Bernardetia sp. MNP-M8: one gene and its partner. The protein of the gene in region 1 interacts with the protein of each later gene in a pairwise test. Links are inferred from orthologs where the notes say so. Each region holds a gene or a part of one and is shown in the gene's direction. Other genes may lie near its edges. The genes, in order: def and V9L04_RS18710.

The links.
Region 2: the proteins of def (region 1) and V9L04_RS18710 interact in binary tests that used the Escherichia coli proteins (3 or more experiments, as listed by UniProt). The link is inferred for Bernardetia sp. MNP-M8 from one-to-one orthologs.

What each region holds. Positions count from the first base shown.
Region 1 is NZ_CP147012.1:3,765,287-3,773,624, reverse strand. The notes cover bases 1-2,894. They hold def (peptide deformylase), read left to right. Parts: upstream 1-1,118; coding sequence 1,119-1,670; downstream 1,671-2,894. Other genes in these bases: V9L04_RS15295 (choice-of-anchor Q domain-containing protein), read right to left, coding at 1,763-2,894; V9L04_RS15305 (hypothetical protein), read left to right, coding at 195-1,043; V9L04_RS15310 (hypothetical protein), read left to right, coding at 35-160. In the rest of the region: more of V9L04_RS15295, read right to left, coding at 2,895-3,175; V9L04_RS15285 (DUF58 domain-containing protein), read right to left, coding at 3,791-4,666; type IX secretion system protein PorQ, read right to left, coding at 4,811-5,899; divalent-cation tolerance protein CutA, read right to left, coding at 6,112-6,420; V9L04_RS15270 (alpha/beta fold hydrolase), read right to left, coding at 6,759-7,604; V9L04_RS15265 (pyridoxamine 5'-phosphate oxidase family protein), read right to left, coding at 7,609-8,061; V9L04_RS15260 (TIGR01777 family oxidoreductase), read right to left, coding at 8,161-8,338. UniProt on the Escherichia coli protein: Removes the formyl group from the N-terminal Met of newly synthesized proteins. Requires at least a dipeptide for an efficient rate of reaction. N-terminal L-methionine is a prerequisite for activity but the enzyme has broad specificity at other positions.
Region 2 is NZ_CP147012.1:4,624,016-4,632,335, reverse strand. What follows is about bases 3,019-5,894. They hold V9L04_RS18710 (aspartate-semialdehyde dehydrogenase), read left to right. Parts: upstream 3,019-3,887; coding sequence 3,888-4,901; downstream 4,902-5,894. Other genes in these bases: V9L04_RS18700 (dihydroorotase), read right to left, coding at 5,493-5,894; V9L04_RS18705 (nuclear transport factor 2 family protein), read right to left, coding at 4,992-5,429; V9L04_RS18715 (T9SS type A sorting domain-containing protein), read left to right, coding at 3,019-3,463. In the rest of the region: more of V9L04_RS18715, read left to right, coding at 179-3,018; more of V9L04_RS18700, read right to left, coding at 5,895-6,782; V9L04_RS18695 (hypothetical protein), read right to left, coding at 6,895-7,272; V9L04_RS18690 (hypothetical protein), read left to right, coding at 7,399-7,905; V9L04_RS18685 (DUF4385 domain-containing protein), read right to left, coding at 7,893-8,320.

The sequences.
Region 1 (8,338 bases):
TTTTGTAATCAATAGAACTAACTGTATAAAAATTATGAAATCACTTGAAGAAAATTTTACTGGAAATGAAAAAGATATAGCTACCAATTTTGAACGAAAAAAAACGATAATTCTTCTAAATACATTTTCATTGAATATATTGATAGAGTTAATCACATAAATATAACTTTCATAAATTACTTTTTAATAAAAATATGACAAATTCAATTACAATTCTTTCAAACAGTCCTATTTTACAAGAAAGTCGTCAAGACCCAATTACTGGGGATTTGATAAAAGAAGGCGATAAAGTTGTTATTTGTGCAAGTTGTAAGTCTGCTTTTTTAGAAGGAAGTTGGAAGTATTTAGGAGAAAAGCATTGTAATCAAACTGAAACGTTAAGTCAAATTCCTGCTAAACAGGATTTTAAGTTTGTCAAAAGATTAAAGAAACTAGAACAGGTTATTTTTTCGGCTGAAAGTTATGGAGGAAATACAGCTTTAATTGTAGCCGTTCCGACAGGAATTATTAGTTTTATTATTTCTATTTCCTTAGTACTTAGTTTTATACAAATGCCTTTGCTGTGGGGAGTTGTGGGTTTGCTAATAAGTATTCCTTTTATTTTTAATGCTTTTCAAACAAAGGGAATTGAAGTAAAAGAAACAGCTATTTATATCAAAAAAGGATTTGGTAGAAAAAAGAGGATTGCTATTTCTGATATAAAGCAAATTGAATTTATATACCACAATGGTTTTGAACATACTCAAATGTTGAAAAATGGAGAGTATATTTCGTCTATTTCCACTCCTCCTACAATTCGTTTGAAAGGGAAAAACTATTCTACTAGTTTTACTATTAGCGAATATGATTTTAATAGAAATAGGGAGAAAGTAGTAGAGTTTTTTAGTAAAATAGCAAATATTGTCTCAGTTCACTTAAACACTAATGAAAAAGACTTTATAGAAGAGTTTGAGGCTAAAGTTTCAAACGTAAATATAAAAACAGGATTAGAAGGTATAAAAGATTTCTATGGAATATGGCATCCGTATGGTCAATTGCATTAATTATTTCTTACAAAAAAATCTTATTTTCCGTACCTTTGTCATTATTTTCATTCTCAAAAAACAAAATCTGAAATTATGATTCGTCCGATATACGTATATGGTCATACTGTGCTTCGTAAAAAAGCAACTGATATAAAACAAGATGGTTCTATTGATGTAAAAGAACTCGCAAATGATATGTTCGAAACGATGTATTCGGCAAGTGGTGTAGGCTTGGCAGGTCCTCAAATTGGTCTTGGAAAACGTATTTTTGTTGTCGATGGTGGTGCAATGGATGAAGAACTAGACGGCTTCAAAAAAGTATTTATCAATGCTGAAATTTTGGAAGAAGAAGGTGAAGAATGGACTTTTGAAGAAGGTTGTTTATCTATTCCACAGATTAGAGGTGAAGTTTCTCGTAAACCAAATATCAAAATTCGTTATTATGATGAAAATTGGGAGCTTCATGAGGAATCTTTTGATGGAATTGCTGCCCGAATTATTCAGCACGAATACGACCACATTGAAGGTGTGTTGTTTACTGATTATCTTTCTCCACTTCGAAAACAACTTTTGAAAGGAAAATTAGATAAAATTAGCAAAGGAAAAATAGCTGCTGATTATAGAGTTACATTGCCTAAAAAGTAGTTTCTTTGCAATTTTTTACCGAACGGTTCGCTCAAAACGAACCGTTCGATAATGAAAAAGTCTTTTAAAAAATAAAATTCGTAATTCTAAAACTATTCTTTCTCAAAAGCCCCAATATCAGGATTAGAATCTCTGGCTTTGCCTTCCAAATCTATCTCTAAGCCAATATCAAGACCAGCATTTATGGCAGGACTGAGCGAATCTAACCCATACTTTCCATTAAAAGCATCTTCAAATTTTGGATCTTGATTTAAAATATTTGGTAATGATGCATCTACAAGTTTAGTTTTCAGAAGATTAGCATTCCAAAATGTTTGAAAGCCTGCTTGAGGAGAAGCAAATAAAATCAATTCCTCGTCTATACTTCCCCAAATAATGTTATTTATAAAATAGGCTTTTAAATCTTCTCTGATAATTTGTTCATTTCCTGTTGTATCTACAAATGCTAAGGTATTTGAAAGCTCAAAAGAAGGTTCTTCTCTAAAAAAATTAAATCCAAAATTGGCAAACGTATTATTATAAAAATAATAATTTCCTCCTGCTCCTGCTGAAAAAGTTCGATTCAAACAATTATGAATAAGTGTATTTTGAATCAATACATCAGAATTCAAACAAAAAACACCAGCGTCAGCCATATTTCTGATAATCGTATTTTCAATAACCAAATCTGGAATTGTATCATTATCAGGCGTTCCAAAACGTATTCCTGTTTTGGCATTTTCTATCATGGCATAAGAAATTCTATTATTTTTACTATTTTCTCCAAACAAGATTCCAAACCATTGTCCTAACGCATTTTCAAATGCTCCATCATTTCTAAAACTTCCTAGCTTTACATTTTCAGTTGAATTTCCATTTATTTCCAAAGAACCAGCTACCAAAAGAGCAGCATCTGTCAGAAAAACCACTTTTACACCTGCTTCTATGGTTAGTTTACAATTCTCGTCTACCAACACATTGCCTTTAACAATATATGGCTTTTTTCCACTCCAAACAGTCTGACAATCCAAAACAGAATCTTCTAATAAAATCCCATCTTGTAACCACACAATCAAAGGCAGTTTTTCAATATTTCCATTACTTTCCACCACCAAAAAATCTTCTAATTTGGTAATTCCATCAGTATTCAATGTAGGAGGAATAATATCTAAAAAGATACGTAAACTATCATTTCCTCTCAGAAAAATATCTGTTGCTTCTTGTCTCTTAATTCCATTTATAGTCAAACGAAAAGGTGAGTTTTCTCCAGTTTGAAGATACAGACGTGAAATATTCAGAGCTTCTTTATTAAAATTTTTGATACTAGCACGCTGTACAGGCGATTCGAAACCTGTATAAAGTGTATCAAAAAATACAGTATCAGGCGAAAAACTGATTCTATTGCTCTTATCTGTACTAATCATTTCATCTTTTGGCTCACATGAAAAAAGAGAAATAGATAAAACACTAAAAAATATAAAATAGAGAATATTTTTTTTTGGAAATGATTTTACTTTATGATTCATTCTTTCTTTAATAGCTTATTTGGATTGTTTCTGTTGAGCGATAAAGGTACAAAATATAAGAACTAGAATAGTTTAGCTAAAATGTTAAAAGGCAAAAAAAATCCCAATTCAATCTAAATAAATTTAGTCTGAATTGGGATTTAATATTTTGTGCAATTTATCACTCTTACACTTTTTTAGCACTTCAATATTTCTAACTTTCATTTGAAATACTATATTGAGCCTTCTAACGGGATCGAACCGTTGACCTATTGATTACAAATCAATTGCTCTACCAGCTGAGCTAAGAAGGCTTTTGTTTTTGGTAACACAAAGGTAGTTTTTTATTTTTTAATTTACAAATAAAATTAGAATTTATTTTATTGTTAAATATTATTTTTTAAAACTCTTTTGCAACAATTTTTATCTTTTTTTGATTATTTTGTTGCTTTGTTTCCCTTAATGCAATGCAAAGGTAAGACTACTTTTTTAATTCTGCAAATAAAATTCACAAAAAATTTCATCTTTTTTTAATATAACTTAATAATTTATTGATTTTCAGAAATTTACCTTGCTTTTTTTATTCAAAAAAAATTTATAGTGATAAAAAAACTGATTTAATAGACTCTAATTAATTTATTTTCTTCTCGTCTTTCTCAGTTTGAAAAGCTTTATCAACTTAGGAACATAATCATCGTGTGTACTCAAATACAAATAATCTGCTCCATAGCGTTTACAAAGGTTTTCTAACTCTTCTCTTTTTTGTGTAAACTGTTTCTCAAAATGCTGACGATATTCTTTTGATGAAGTATTTACCCAAACTGATTTTCCAGATTCTTTATCATAAATCTGAACGATACCGAGTTGTGGCAAATCTTGTTCTCTTGGGTCGCCCAAATGAATACAAATCAAATCGTGCTGTTTGGCAACTCCTTTTAGCGCAGCTTCATAATTTTCATCAATAAAATCTGAAACCAAAATCATTACACTTTTTCGTTTAATGATATTCATTGCCATCGTAATGGCTTTAGTGAGGTTGGTTTGGTCAGAAGTAGGATTCAAATCAAAAATCACCTTCAAAATCTGGGCTGCTTGTCGGTTTCCTTTATCTGGACGTACATAACGCTCTCTTTTATCACTAAAACAAAGAAGTCCTACCGAACTTTGTTCACGCAAAGCAGAAATGGTTAAAACGCCACAAATTTCTTTTCCAATATCCAGTTTTTGCAGTCCTTGCGCTCCTACACGCTGAGAAGCACTAACATCAAGCACAAAAAAAACGTTTTGTTCTTTTTCCTCTTTGTAAGTATTGATATATGCGCCATGTCCTTTTGCCGAGATATTCCAATTGATAGTACGAACATCGTCGCCATAATTGTACTGACGAACATCATCAAATTCTAATCCTGAACCTTTAAAAACAGAATGACTTTCACCCTGCATACTTGTATTGACTGCTTTGCGAATCAAAACCTCGTATTTGCGAAGTTTACTAATTATATCTTTTAACATATTATTTTTTTGAATTGATAAAAATACAAACGCTACCGATATTAAACTCCTACGGAGTAAAATGCATTTTGTACACTTTCTTTTTCTACCAATATGAAACTCCTAAAGGAGTAAATAAAATATGATTTTAATTTCAAATAAATTCTAATTTTTTCGAAATAACTTTTTCGTATCCAATGTAAGTGTAAAGTTATTTGTTCCTCCTGCAATATGTGCCAAAGAACGGGAATATGCAAATTCAAATGAACGAACACGCAAAACTCCACCAAATGAAAAACCTACAAAAGCAGGTCTAGCTGTTACGACTAACTCACGACGACGCAAAAAATTATATCCTGCACGAACATTAAAATTCTTACTAAAAATAACTTCTGCTCCCAAAACAACTCTTCGAAGTGTTTTATCAATAACACTCGTTTCTTCTACCACTACTTGTCCATTTGCATCTAAAGTTGTACTTCTTGCAGGGTCATTATAAACAATATTTTTTCTAAAAAGCTGTTGTAATGTCAATGAGAAACGAACAGGCATTTTTTCAGGTTTTAAAGAAGCTCCCAAAAGAATATTCATAGGCATTTCATATTCTGAAGTAGGTGAATAATTACTAATCAGAAAACCTAAGTTATTCATAACTAATCCAAAACGCAAATCTTTGTCTGGGTGTGTTAGTGTTCCTCCCAAATCCACATAAACGCCTGTTGCATTGAATCCAGCAAGCTGCGAACCTGCAATTTTCAAAGTTCCACCAACCCGAAAGGCATCAAATTTTTGAGAATGACTCACTCCAAAACTATATTCACTAGCATTTATTTCTCCCAAAGAGTTTCCCAAAGCATCATAGCTTTCAATGTTTCCATAATCAAGATATTGAAATGAAAAAGCAAGATTTGAAAAACGTCCTAATTTTTTAAAATCATGTCCATAAGCTAGATTTACATTACTAATTCCTGCTGAATATCCATAATAAGCCAATGACAATCGGTCATGTGTTTGCTCAGTAAGGAGTGCAGGATTTTCGATGTGCATATTTATATCTTGTTGGTCTCCAGTATCTTGAGATGTGATATTTGCTCCTCCCAAGCCAATTACTCGTGCATGTGTAGGAAGATTAATAAATTCTAAAGATGTTTTTCCTCCAATTTGTGCAAAAGCCAAGTTCTGAATAAATAGAAGAAAGAATAAAACGAGGAAAGAATTTAGAAATAATGATTTATTAGAAAAGAATTTATACATTTCTTAGGGAATGGCTTGATAAAAAGAAGAATTCTAGCACAAGATTTTATCTCAGGCTTTATCTTTTTGTGTGCATTTTGCATGCAAAAAGAGTTTCCAAGCAGAATGCTTGAATAAGAGATTATTTTTAATTGCAAATTTATAATCTTTACAAATTTACTCGTTTTTATAAAAAAACATACCCTAAAAATATATAATTTTAAAAATCAATTTTAAAGTTGATTCTTTGCCCATTCAAAATAATTCTCATTTACTTCTATTTCCCAACAAGCAATACATGCCACGTCATAAGAATGATGTTGCTCTAAAAAATTACTCACCTGTTTTATTTTTTCAGGCAATGTTTTAGCAATCAAAACTTGTTCGTTGTCATTTTTCATATTTCCCTGCCAAAAATAACAACTTTTTATAGGCATTGAATTCGTACAGGCTACTAATTTGTTATCTAAAAGTAGTTTGGATAAATGTAAAGTTTCGTTTTCATCTTTACAAGGAACATAAAAAAATAAGAGTTTTGGCAAAATAGTATCAGAATTATTTTATTTAAAAATATATATTTTATGTACTGATGTTACGCAGTTTAGTGTTCTGTGTGCCACAGAACACGGATTTAGTTTTTTTCAACCCTGCTCTGTGGCACACAGAGCAGCCTTTTGCGTAACATCAGTTATACAGTACTAGACATGGGTGGTAAATCGTTGGTGAGGACATTATAGTTGTAAATCTCAACACAAAAAGCAGCATTTTATCTATTCAAAGTTTAGAAGACTGTTATACAAAATAACCGTGATAATCTTTATTTGATAAGCTATAAAGCATAAATAATCAAGATTGTTTTAGGTCTAATAAATTCATATTTTTATAAAATTTCCTTTATTTTTCTTAAAAAAACAGGATTACGATGAATTGCTCCATGTCCTTGATTCTGTAAAGTAATAAAATTGAAATTATCTAATTTATTATTTTTAACTAAATATTCTTTTATCATTTCTAAAGACTCATACGGAATTACTCTGTCGTTTGTGCCATGAAAAATAGTGGTAGGAACATTCGTTTTTGAGAGAAACTCAGCCGTTCTGAATTCATATTTTAATAAAAAAGTCGGCAAAAAAGGATAAGTTCGTTGTGTCATATCAGTTATACTAAAATAAGGAGCTTGTAGAATAAGAGCTTTTGGATTATTCTGACTAGCAAGCAGGGCAGCCGAAGCCGTTCCGACAGAATAACCAACAACAACTATATTTTTTTCATCATACTTTTTTTCTTTTCTGACAAAGTTGTAAGCTGTCTGTACATCACTAAAAAACTGTTCTTGACTGTGTATCTCGCCTTCACTTTTTCCATATCCTCTATAATCTAAGATAAATAAATCATAGCCTAAGCCTGTATAAACATCAGCAACACTTTTCCAAGAACTAACAGCACCTACATTTCCATGAAGATAAAAAACAAGTTTTTTCGTTTCAGATATAGAATTTTCCACATTTTTGGAATGAAATAAAACTCCATGAAGATGAATATTATCGTTTGTGGGAATTGTTATCTCTTCATGTTTATTTTTAAAATCAAAGACATAGTTTTTTTCTAATTTGCTAGGGAAAAACAATAGCTTTTCTTGAAAAAAATAAACTGAAATGCAAAGCAGTAGATACAAACTAGCCAAGATTCCGACTAACCAGAGGAATATTTTTTTGAGTTTTTGCATACTTTTATTTTGAATTGTAGAGTTTCTTTGCATTTTCTATCTGTTCTTTTTCGGTAGTTTCAGGAAAAACTATATAACTAGGAGCAATTATTTTCTTTATCTTCTCTAGTTTGATTTTTATAACTGTAGAAAAAGGATACTTTCCTTTTGTCATTTCAATTAAAGGTCTTTCTAATTCTTCAAATTCTACATCTGATTTTTTGATAATACTTGCCTTTCCTTTTATTTGAAATCCTTTCTGAACGAAAACATCAATAAAACTAACACATACATTTGGATTTTGCACAATATTAACGACACTCTGAGGAGAGGCAATATTTGCAATGATGATATAATTGTCTTTATAGAAAGTAAATATCTCTTTGGGAGAAACATTAGGCATGTTATCTTTATCAGCCGTTGCAAGCCAACAAAGAACACTTTTGTCTATATAGTTTTTTATTTCTGAAGTAAGCATAATGAAAGTTGATTTTATTGGAAGTCATGATTAGTCATTCATTATACTGAAAACATTTTATTTATGTTCTTTTTATTAAAAAAATAATGGTACAAATCATCAAACAGTTTGCTCAATAGCCTTTCCTAAATTTGGATAATCAAACTTAAAACCTTCATCTTGTAATCTTTGAGGAATTACCCAACGGCTTTTCAAAAGTAATTCGGTTTCTGTTCGAATGAAAAAAGCTCCAATTTCTAACAAAAGTTTTGGTGTCGGCATTCCGAAAGGTATTTTC
Region 2 (8,320 bases), 860 kb from region 1 along the record:
AAGAAGATTTTTTTTATTAATTGAATTATGATGAATCTATTTGTTAAAAGACAAGGTGGTTAGTATCTTTACATATTATAACATTATTTTAATCAAGAAGATATTTTTGGGGATTGATTGCTAATAATTTATTTGAAAACAAAATAATAAACTGATTTACTTTTAAAATTTAAAAAAAATGAATAAAAAATACCTATTAACTGGAGTAACAGTCCTAGGAATTAGTACAGGTATTTTTGGATACTTTCAACTAAATACTACTTCTGTTGATTTATCACAAAAACAAGAATCAAGTATAAATATAGAAGACTGGAAAGAAAAGCAAGCTGCAAAAAAAGCTGCTATACGTAACAGAGAGGGATATGTAAAGACAATGGAAATCTCGGGTTACTTAAAATATATGAATGATATTCGTACCAAGGAAGGAGAAAAACATCCTAACTATAAAATAGGGTATCGTCAATTAGCTTTAGAAAGTAGCCTAGAAGCTACTCGTAATGCTCGTACTGAAGAAGAGTTTGTATTTGATGAGCGAGGTCCTGGTAACGTAGCTGGACGTACTCGTTGTATTGTTGTGGACGTACGAGATACTTCTAAAAATACTTGGTTTATAGGTACTGCTGGTGGTGGTATTTGGAAAACTACCGACGGAGGAAACACTTGGACAGACAAATCAGGAAATATGTCTCACTTAGGTATCACTTCCATTGCACAAGCACAATCTAGTCCAAATATTATGTATGCAACCACAGGAGAAACACCTTTTGGTAATGCTGGTATTAATGGTGGAGGTGTTTTTAAATCTACTGATGGAGGAGATACTTGGAATCGTATAACTGCTACAGTGCCTCGTATAACAGATTTTTTACATGGAACTCGTGTTATTGTTTCTCCTACTGATCCAAATTTAGTTTTGGTAACCTCTTCTTACAACCCTTTTGAAAGTAAAGGAACTGATCCTGAGGATAGCTTTACATCTAATATATTCCGTTCTACAAATGGAGGAACATCTTGGACAAGTGTCTATAATAACACTCAAAGATTACAACAAATAATTGCAGAACCAGGTAACTTCAATAACATGTATGCTGTCGGTACTGGAGGTGAAGGAGGTCAATTAATTCGTTCTACTGATGCAGGACTTACTTGGCAAGATACTCCAATGACTTCTGTAGCAGAAACTCAAGCAACAGCAAGTGGTGGTGTAGGACGTTCTGAACTAGCTATTTCTCCTACAAACCCAGCTATTATATATGCTTCTGTAGATATTGCAGGTGCTGTATCTCGTCTTTTAGTTTCATCTGATAGAGGTATTTCTTGGAAAATAGTTGAAGAAAATCGTACTCAGAAAAGAGAAGATTATTTACAACAAGGCTTCTATGATAATGCTATTGTCGTAAATCCAACAGATGAGAACACAGTATATTGGGGTGGCGTAGATTTGTGGAAAGCTACAATAAATACAGCAACTACCCGAAAAGTTCGTAAATTCTTGGGTGGAGAGAAAGAAAACTTAGATTTTCTTAGTTTTACAAGTGTTACTGGTTTTGTTGAGTGGGGTGGCAGAGTAGAAATAAAAAATCCTAGTAAGTCTGTAACTGTAGAGTTTCGTTTTGGACCTGGAAAGTCACAGAAAGCACACCGTTTTTTAGCTGCAGGAGGAGGAGCTACTTCAGGTGTTGCAGCTTCTGAATATGTATATCAAGATTATGTAGATGTGCCTTTTGAAGTTTGGGATATAGAAAACAATAGGCAACTTATGTTTTCTTTTCGTGATAATGTAGGAGATGGAGAATTTAGTTTTACAGAAAGAGATGAAGCAAATGATCCAACTTATGTAAATACTCGTGAATATATGTTTGTGCATGCTATTCCTTATGAAACAACTCCTAGTGATAGAATTACAGTAAATGCAGGACATGAAGTAGATCAAATTTATTTCTTATGGCCTTTCTTGACTCCAAACTCTTCATTTTCTCCTACTGCCTCATCTGTTTTGCGTCTTAACTATGGAGATGTTACTTATCAAGATAGCCAAATTACACGTATGACACATGGGCGTGTATCACAAGGAGAAACCCCTGGTCCTGTTAGTGGTGATCAGCTTCATGTAGATCATCATATGTTAACTTTTGCAGGTTCTCGCTTGATTTCTGTTAATGATGGTGGATTGGGGCACTCTGATAATTTCGGAAATTCTTGGAAAGAAATTGACAATAAGGGTACTAATAATGTAACTACTGCACAGTTTTATAGAGCAGACAGACATCCTACACAAGACAAATACTTAGGAGGAACACAAGACAATGGCTCTTTACTCTCAATTAGTCAAGATGGAGATGCTTCAACAGATTATAAAGAGGTATATGGTGGAGATGGAATGGAATGTGTTTGGCATGCAACCAAACCAGACTTCATGCTCGTTTCTTATACAAACAATGATATTGTTCGTTCTACTGATGGAGGAAATAGTGTCTCATTTTCATCAACAGGAATTAGCGATAAAGAAGATGATACAGCTCCTTTTGTTACTCGCTTGGGATATTCTCCTGTAGCTCCTGATGTAGTATTTGCAGTAGGTTCTAGTGGTGTATTCAAATCTACTAATTTTGGACAAGACTGGAAAGCAAAACCTATCACTGATGAACTTTGGAATTACAATGGCTCTACTACAAATATATTTCCTTCATTATGTGACCAAAATATCGTTTGGGCAGGTAGTGGAATGTCAGAAGACCGTACTATGTTCCTTTCAAAAGATGGAGGAGAAACATTTTCTCCATTACCAAATTCAATAAATATTGGTGTATCTTCTGGCTTTGCAACTAATCCTGAAAATAGAAATGAAGCCTATATGTTATTTGGACAGGCAGGTGTAGGAAAAATATGGCGTACAAAAAATTTAGGGCAATCTTGGGAAGATATTTCTGGATTTGGTCAAAATACAACAAGTAGTAAAGGATTTCCTGATGTAGTACCTTTTTCAATGGTTGTAAAAGGAGATACTCTTTTAGTCGGAACAGAAATTGGTATTATGGCTTCTTATGATGATGCAGCCTCTTGGTCACTTGTTCCTAACTTCCCAGCAGTAGCTGTCTTTAGCCTTGTGGTAAAAGAAAATGATGGGCAACTTGTAATTGGTACGCACGGACGTGGTATTTGGTCTTCTGACATAGGAATCAAATATGATAGAATTACAGGCATTTTAAATCCTACTGATGCAATTAGTCTAAAAGTGTATCCAAATCCTACACAAGACAAAGTACGTTTTGAATTACCTAAAATAACAGGTAATTATGATATTCGTGTTTATACAATCACAGGACAAGAAGTAGTACGTACTTCTAGTAAAGGTGGTGGAAATGTAGAACTGAATATTCAAAAATTTGTAGGTGGTACCTATATTTTGAAAGCTATACATAACAACAAATTATATGTACAAAAAGTAGTATTACAAAAATAGATTATTTTGCTTGATAATAAATTAAAGGTTATCATGGTTATTTTTGTATAACAGCCTTCAAGACTGTTGAATTTGATAAAATACTGTTTTTGATGGTATTTTTAATAAAAATACAAAAAACGCTTTTCTAGTAATAGAGAAGCGTTTTTTTATCTATTTTACTAAATTATCAAAAATTGAATCTCATAATTCAGATTTTGAAACAAATTAATTCATAAAGTCTTACTTTTGTTCTATACTCAATCAAAATCAGTTTTAGAAGTATATGCTTGAACTGTCAGACACCTCAAAGGTGTCAGTACAGTTAAAAAGTGTCTGACACCTTTGAGGTGTACTGATAAGTAGCTCAATTTTCTAAATCTTAATGAGTTTGAGTATAATTTATTTTATCAGTATTGAAAATATATCTAAACTACCATAAAAAATGAAAATTGCTGTTGTAGGAGCTACTGGACTTGTAGGAACTCAAATGTTACAAGTTTTGAAAAATCGTAAATTTCCTGTTTCTGAGCTTATTGCTGTTGCTTCGGAGCGTTCAGTAGGAAATAAAATTGAATTTGATGGAAAATCATATCGTGTACATAGCATGCAAGAAGCTATCGATGCTGTTCCAGATATTGCTATTTTTTCAGCTGGAGGTTCTGTTTCTTTAGAGTTTGCTCCAAAGTTTGCAGAAAAAGGAACAATTGTAATCGATAATTCTTCGGCTTGGAGAATGAATCCAAACTACAAATTAGTTGTACCAGAAGTAAACTCTCATGAGCTTCACGACCTAAATGAAAATGATAAAATAATTGCCAATCCAAACTGTTCAACAATTCAGATGGTAGTGGCTCTCAATCCATTACATAAAAAATATAAAATCAAACGTGTAGTTGTTTCTACCTATCAGTCTGTAACTGGAACTGGAAAAGCTGCTGTTGATCAGCTTATGAGTGAGCGAAAAGGCGAAACAGCAACAAAAGTATATCCACATCCTATTGATTTAAATGTACTTCCTCATATTGATGTTTTCTTAGAAAATGGCTATACAAAAGAGGAAATGAAAATGGTTTTGGAAACCAAAAAAATTATGAGTGATGACTCTATTCAGGTGACAGCTACTGCTGTTCGTATTCCAACTATGGGAGGACATTCAGAAGCAATCAATGTAGAGTTTGAGAATGATTTTGATTTGAATGAAGTACGAGAAATCTTGAAAAATTCAGAAGGAATTATTTTACAGGACGATGTAAGCAAATTTGAATATCCAATGCCAATTAATTCAGAAGGAAAAGATGAGGTTTTTGTAGGAAGACTCAGAAGAGATGAAAGTCAGAAAAACACGCTCAATATGTGGGTTGTGGCTGATAATCTTCGTAAAGGAGCTGCCACAAATGCTATTCAGATTGCTGAATATTTGGTAAAAGAAAATTTATTAAAAACAGAAACGGTATAAAAATCAAAAAAGAGTTCAAATATTAATTTTTGAACTCTTTTTTATTGGCTTTTACTTCTTACTTCTAAAATCTAAATTTTTAATTTATTTCTAGCTAGAATGATCTGCAATAATCACCCATTTTTTATTGATTTTCTCCCAAATCAACGTAAAATGACCTTCTAAATCTTCTTTCTCATCTCTTTTAAGATGCCATTTTCCAATTACAAAAACATGTTTTTTATCTAATTTTTTAAAGGATAAAATATCAAATTGAAGTTTGCCCATTGTTGCTGTATCAGGATATGATTTTTTATAACGGTTCAGAGTAGCTTCATATCCATATGTAATTCCATTCTTTCCAATAAATTTTAAAGAGTCAGATTGCCAATATCCATTCATAAATCCTTCTAAGTCGCCATTATTCCACGCCTTTTGTTGATTCTGAAAAGTTTGCATAATCTGAGCTACATCTTTTGATTTCACAGTTTGAGCAAAAGAGGTTAGACAAAGAGAAAAAAGCAAAAATAAAATAAGAATGTTTTTCATGTAATTTAGAAGTTTGTGTTTTAACTGTCAGACATCTTTGAGATGTACTGATAAGTTTAATTTTCAAAATGTTATTATAACTTTGCCTTTCAAATTATTTTTTAATTCAAAAAACGGAGAATTTTTAGACTTTGATACATTTGTTTCTTTTCTAAATTCCCATTCTTGGTCAGGATAAAAGACTGTCAAATTAGCCTTTTGTCCTTCTTTGATTTGAGGTTGCTCTAGTTTTAGTAATTTTCTTGGATTGGTAGTAAATTTTTCTATTAATTCTTCTATACTCAAAATATGTTCAGTTTGCTTTCTGATAGCTGCAAAAGCTGTTTGAAAACTAATTATTCCAAATTCTGCCAAATCAAATTCTAGTTTTTTAGTTTCTTCATCGTGTGGATTATGATTCGAAACAATAACATCAATTGTATTATCTTTCAAGCCTTCCAAAATTGCCGTCGCATCATTTTGAGTACGGAAAGGGGGAAAAGTTTTCAAAAATGTATCAAAAATAAATGAATTTTTAGCCAAATCTTCATCTAAAAAAGAGAGTTGATAGGCTGCTATATCACATGTTACGTTTAATCCTTCTTGTTTTGCTTTTCGGATAAGTTCTACACTACGAGCCGTCGAAATAGTAGAAAAATGAATTTTTCCACCTGTATAACGCAAAATTTCCAAATCTCTTTGAATCATCATTTCCTCAGCAATAGATGGCAAACCTTTCAAACCTAATTTTGTCGATGTAATTCCTTCATGCATGTGTCCATTAGCAAGATTTTTATCAGAAGGAAGTTGCATAACAAGTCCATCAAAAGCCTGTGCATACTGTAAAGCTCGCATCAAAACGCCTGTATGAGACACATTTTTCAAGCCATCGGAAAAAGCAACTGCACCAGCTTTATGAAGGTCATACATTTGCGTCATTTCTTGTCCCTCTGCTTTGTGTGTAAGGGCTGCAATTGCTAAAAATTCTACTCTTGAATTAGATTTTTTATTTTCTTGTTCTAAAAAATAAACATTTTCTTTATTTTCTAAAGTTGGTTTCGTATTTGGTAAAATGGCAACTTGTGTAAAACCTCCCAAACTTGCAGCTTTACTTGCTGTATTTAGCGTTTCTCTATGCTCCATTCCTGGTTCAGTTACTAAAGCACGCATATCGCACCAACCCACTGAAACAAAAGCACCTTCACAATCTATTTTTTTATAATTTATAGGAATTGTTATAGAGGGATTGTATTCTACTAGATGGGTAATTTTTCCATCTGCTATTCCAATACAAAATTCTTTTTTCGAATCATATTCTGAGTTAATGATTCTTACTTTTGGAAGCCAATGTGCAGTTGTTTGTTCCGATTGCATTTTTATAAATTAATAACTGTGATTTTTGGTATTTGATGCAAAGGTAAAAACTTTGTTTGAAAGTTTTGTCACAAATTGGCTAAGATAAAAGCAAATATTTATTTGTTTCTCATCAATCCATTAAATGAATCTCTATTGTTTTGCCACTAGAAAAGATACGTTTCCAGTTGTAAGTTGTAATAAATTTAATTCTGTTGTAAGGCAAATATACACTTCTTTGATTTTTTTCACTATTACCTTCTATTATGAGATAGTTTTCCTTAAAAACAAGTAATAAAGGAGCAGAAACATAAATAGAAGGCTTTTGTACAAGAGAATCTGTTGTTAGTATGTGTGTAATGAGCGATAATCCCTCAAAGTCTTTTGTTTTTAAACCACCTAAAATTTCTTGACACGAATTTTTATCTAATTGAGCAAATGTAGAAATGGAAGAAAAAAAATAAATGGAAATAAAAATAAAAAAAGAAGCAGATACTTTAACAAAGTTCATAAACGATAGATTTAGTAATTAATTTGAGATAAATTTATATTTGAGATGCTAATTCCTAAATTTGGTTGCACAAAATCATAAATTAATCCTAGTTTAAAAAAATTACTTAATTTTCAATCCTCAATTATGTCTCCTATTTTACTTTCAAACCTACTGATTACCAGCTTTTTAGTTGGACTTATTTGGTTTGTGCAGATAGTTCATTATCCTATTTTTAAAGAAGTAGGCAAACAAAATTTTCATAACTTCCATTCTGCACATACTACACTGACAGGAAAAATAGTAATTTTACCTATGCTCATAGAACTTGGATTATCCTTTTGGCTCGTTTGGGAAGGATATGAAGTAGATTATACTCTTCAAAACAATTATGTAGGCGAAAGTATAAGAAACAGAATGAGTAATTTTTATTCTTTTTCTAGTATTGCTTTAGTCTTTACTCTTCTACTTTGGATTCTGACAGCTTGGATTTTTGTTCCTCTACATGGAAAACTAAGCAAAGGCTACGATATAAAAACTATCGAAAAACTTGTTTTTAGAAACTGGTTTCGTACTTTTTTTTGGTCTCTGCGACTTATTTTATTGATATACCTGACCTTAGAAGCTACCAACAACTTGAATTACATTGAATAATTTTCTTGAAATATTTTCTTTTGTTTTAAATACTCTTCATTGTCTTTTGCTAAAAACCATTTTTCTTTAAAAATTCTAGCAGATTCGGCTTTTACAGGGTCTTCTTCTTGACGTTCTAATTGAGGTCTTCCATGCGAACCACTTTGTCCTTTTTTATCTTTAGGAACTTCTCCTTTGTATTTTCTTCCTCCTTTATAATTGGCATATCTTCGTGAACGAGTATAGCCCATCTGTAAAAATTTACGAGCCATATCTGCGCCTACAAAATCTTCTTCATTCAAATATGATAGAAATAATTGATAAATCTTTTCAGAAGATTCTTTTGCTATTTCGGGAGTCTTGAATCTCCAATAAGGTAATATTTCAGATTTATAAGGCTCTACCAACAAAACACCTTGCTCTCCTTTTCCAACAG